2 regions of the Edwardsiella piscicida genome follow, and region 1 is predicted to be linked to the other one. Evidence: predicted binding sites of a transcription regulator. Region 1 holds the regulator's gene; the other holds the start of a gene.
What was found. The regulator PhoB, encoded in region 1, activates phosphate uptake and scavenging genes when phosphate is short. The targets are predictions, from matches to a motif close to CTGTCATAAAACTGNCNNAT.
Positions count from the first base shown of each region.

Region 2: a site for PhoB is predicted at 1,233-1,252, ahead of glpT (glycerol-3-phosphate transporter). Genes of this name have one in related genera too.

Region 1 is NZ_CP090968.1:1,177,770-1,179,973, reverse strand. It holds gene phoR (phosphate regulon sensor histidine kinase PhoR) at 1-952, opposite strand, end outside; gene phoB (phosphate regulon transcriptional regulator PhoB) at 973-1,662, opposite strand; gene sbcD (exonuclease subunit SbcD) at 1,855-2,204, shown strand, end outside.
Region 2 is NZ_CP090968.1:3,282,806-3,285,009, forward strand. It holds gene glpA (anaerobic glycerol-3-phosphate dehydrogenase subunit A) at 1-1,026, opposite strand, end outside; gene glpT (glycerol-3-phosphate transporter) at 1,452-2,204, shown strand, end outside.

The DNA.
Region 1 (2,204 bases):
GCTGCTCCTCGTTGCCGCGCACCCGCAGGCCATCATCAATGCTAAAGCGTAGCGTGTGCTGGCCGTCGCTCAGCGCGTTGGCCTCGCGCTCCAGCATATGCAGCATCGCCGGGACATCGACCACCGCGCTGAGATCGATGTCCGGCGCCGCCTCAATCCGCGACAGCACCAGCAGCTGCCGAACCAGTCCATCCATACGCTGCGCCTGCGCCTGCATGGTCAGCAGCGCCTTCTCCCGCTGCGGCGCCGGCATGGCATCGTCGCCAAACATCTCCAGATAGCCCTGCAGCACCGTCAGCGGCGTGCGCAGCTCATGGCTGACGTTGGCAAAAAAGTTGCGCCGCGCGCCCTCCAACTGACGCTTTTGGGTCACATCGCGCGCGATCATCAGCATCTGCCCCTCGCTGTAGGGCATCAGGCGAAACTCCATATAGCGCCCGCTGTTCAGGTGCAGCGTCAGCGGCCGAGCGTAGTCGGCGTCGCCCAGATAGCGGCTAAATTCGGGATAGCGCAGCAGATTGCGGATATTCTGCCCATTATCCTCCGGCCAGCGGAACCCCAGCAGATGCTGCGCCAGATGGTTACACCAAAAGATGTTGCCCTCATCGGTCAGCATCACGATGGCATCGGGCAGCGACTCCGCCCCGCTGCGGAAGCGTTTGATCAGCAAAGCCAGCTCACGCCGCCGCCGCCGATTGCGCTGCTGCATCTGATACAGCCCGTAAAACAGCGGCTCCCAGCTGCCGCGCCCGCTGGGCGGCGTCATGCTGCGATCCACCCACAGCCAGTGGGAGAGCCGCAGCTGATTCCAGCCGTGCCACAGCAGCAGCAGGCACAGCGCCGACAGTAAAAACCAGGGTAAATAGCCGAACAGCGCACCGAGCAGCAGCGCCGGCACGCAGCACAGCAGCAGCTCAGACAGCAGCGTCTTCCAGGAGAGTTTATCTAGCACAGTCAGAACTCCGTCGCCGATCAGAAACGGGCGGAGAAACGGTAGCCGGTACCGCGCACGGTCTGCACCATGCGATCGTGCCCGCTGCCCTCCAGCGCCTTACGCAGACGGCGAATGTGGACATCGACGGTACGATCCTCCACATACACGTTAGTGCCCCAGACATGATTGAGCAACTGTTCGCGGCTGTAAACCCGCTCAGGGTGAGTCATAAAGAAGTGCAGCAGTTTAAATTCGGTCGGCCCCATCTCCACCGCGTCGTCCTGGGCCGTCACCCGGTGCGAGACGGGATCGAGGCTCAGCCCCTGCAGGTTGATGGTCTCCTCCAGCGCCATCGGCGAAATGCGGCGCATCACCGCCTTGATCCGCGCCACCAGCTCTTTGGGTGAAAACGGCTTGGTAATGTAGTCATCGGCGCCCACCTCCAGACCGCGCACCCGATCTTCCTCTTCGCCGCGCGCCGTCAGCATCATCACCGGAATCTCCCGGGTCGCCGGCTCCCGCTTCAGCTGCTTGATAAGCTGGATACCCGAGCCGCCGGGCAGCATCCAGTCCAGCAGAATCAGATCGGGGTAAGGCTCGCACAGCTGGCTTAACGCACCGTCATAGCTCTCCGCCTCCAGCGGCTGATAGCCGTTCTGCTCCAGAACGAAACTCACCATATCCCTGATGGGCGTTTCATCTTCTACGACTAAAATGCGTATGCTCATACTGACTTCCCGGTTAATTGTCATCCGCTGCAATTATGCGTCATTTTTATGACAGATTTATGAAAAAAAAGAGATCCCCTCTCGCCGCCGCGGCCAACGGGTTGGCGCCCTTTTGTCGCGCCGGGTATACTGGCCGCCATATCCTCCGCCCGCCGCCGCGGGCGCGCCCTCCGTTGCCAAGCAAGGGACACCATGCGTCTGATCCATACCTCCGACTGGCACCTTGGCCAGCATTTCTACGGTAAAAGCCGCGCCGATGAACACCGTGCGTTTCTCGACTGGCTGCTGCTGCAGGCCGAGCAGCAGCAGGCCGACGCCATCATCGTGGCCGGCGATCTGTTCGATACCGGAACGCCGCCCAGCTATGCCCGTGAACTGTACAACCGCTTTGTGGTGGCGCTACAGGGACGCGGCTGTCAGCTGATCGTCCTGGCGGGTAACCACGACTCGGTGGCGACCCTCAACGAATCCCGCGAGCTACTGGCCTGCCTGCATACCCAGGTGATCGCGGGCGCCCACGCCGACGATGCGCCGCTGCTGCT
Region 2 (2,204 bases), 1.7 Mb from region 1:
GCGCGCCGCGTGATCCAGCAGCACGATACCGCGGCTGACGTTACGCCCGCTCGGATCGTCGTCGCTGGCCACCAGCGGACGCACCCCGGCGTAGGCGCGCAGAATACGGGTCGCCGCCAGCTTGGGCGCCAGCTTCTCCCCTTCACGGATCAGGACATCCACCTCCTGCGGCGTGACGATCATGTTGTCTATCTGATCATAATCGACGTGGGTCGAGGTGGTGCCGATCAGCGAGATGGTATCGCCCGGCACCAGAATATCGGCGTCCGCCGGCTTGCGGCAGCGGTTGATCACCATGTTGTTGATACGGTGGCCCAGGATCAGCAGCGCCCCTTTGGCCGGGAACATCTTGATACGCAGATCGGCATACTCGGCGATGTGCTGCCCCCAGATCCCGGCGGCGTTTACCACGATCTGTGCGTGAATGTCGTAGCGCTGGCGCGATTTATGGTCGAGAACGCGCACGCCGGTCACCCGATCGCCCTGGCGCAGCAGTCCGCACACCTCATGATAGGTCAGCGCCTGGGCGCCGTGCTCACGCGCATCCAGCATGTTGGCCGCCGTCAGACGGAAAGGATCGACGGTGCCGTCCGGCACGCGCACCGCGCCCAGTAGAGCCGGGTTGGCGGCAGGCTCCAGGCGCAGCGCCTCGGCCGGGTCGATGGCTTCGGCATCGATACCCGCGGCGCGGCAGGCTTCAATAAAGCGCGGCTGATAGGCCAGATCGTCTTCCGGCAGCGTGATGAACAGTCCGTCGGTGCGCTCGACGCAGTGGCGGGCGATGCGCTTAAGAATACGGTTCTCTTCAATACATTCGCGCGCGGACTCACCGTCGGTCACCGCATAACGGGCGCCGCTGTGCAGCAAACCATGGTTACGGCCGGTCGCGCCGGTGGCGATGTCGTGGCGCTCCAGCAGAATGCAACGCAGGCCGCGGCGCGCGCAGTCACGGGCGATGCCGGCGCCGGTGGCGCCGCCGCCGATAATGACGACGTCAGTTTCCTGTGATGCGGGGCTCTGTAACATGAGTGGCTCCCAAGCCAAATGAGTAGTAATGACGCTAGTAGGCCATAGTGCGGCGATAAAATGTTTGATAAGGAGCAAATACGCGCACAAAACGAAAATAACCAGACCACAAAAGCTCATCAATGTGATCAAAATCACTCTACAGACACGCTTTAATCATACAAATAACCGTTGTTTTTTTACTCAATCGGTTAATTTGTATATCAAATTCATAAAACTGTAACAATATGAGCGATCTCTCACAGTATCGACGCTCGCAATTGCCTATCCTGCGCTCGAAAATGAAAACAGACGGTATATCCACTCGCCCCCTACGCCGGTGGATGTGCGTCTTTTCTCTTGATAAGCATAGGGTGTGCCTTAACCGCATTCACTGGGGAAGCGGATTGAGACAGTACAAACAATAACAGTCATCGGAGATATTTATGTTAAGCATGTTTAAGCCCGCGGCGCATAAACCGCGGCTGCCGGATGCGCAGGTAGACCCGACCTACCGCCGCCTGCGCTGGCAGATTTTTATGGGGATTTTCTTTGGCTATGCCGCTTACTATCTGGTGCGTAAAAACTTCACCCTCGCGATGCCTTATCTGGTCGAGCAGGGGTTCTCGCGCGGCGATCTCGGCTTTGCCCTCTCAGGCATCTCCATCGCCTACGGCTTCTCCAAGTTCATCATGGGCTCCGTCTCTGACCGCTCCAACCCGCGCGTCTTCCTGCCGGCCGGTCTGATCCTGGCCGCCGTCGTCATGCTGGTGATGGGCTTCGTGCCGTGGGCAACCTCCAGCATCATGACCATGTTCGTGCTGCTGTTCCTGTGCGGCTGGTTCCAGGGCATGGGGTGGCCGCCGTGTGGCCGTACCATGGTGCACTGGTGGTCGCAGAAGGAGCGCGGCAGTATCGTGTCGGTATGGAACTGCGCCCATAACGTGGGCGGGGGGCTGCCGCCGCTGCTGTTCCTGCTGGGGATGGCCTGGTTCAACGACTGGCACGCCGCGCTGTACATGCCGGCCTTCGCCGCCATTCTGGTCGCCCTGTTCGCCTTTGGCATGATGCGCGATACCCCGCAGTCCTGCGGCCTGCCGCCTATCGAAGAGTATAAGAACGACTATCCAGACGACTACTCCGACAAGGCAGAGCAAGAGCTGACCGCCAAGCAGATTTTCATGCAGTATGTCTTCCCC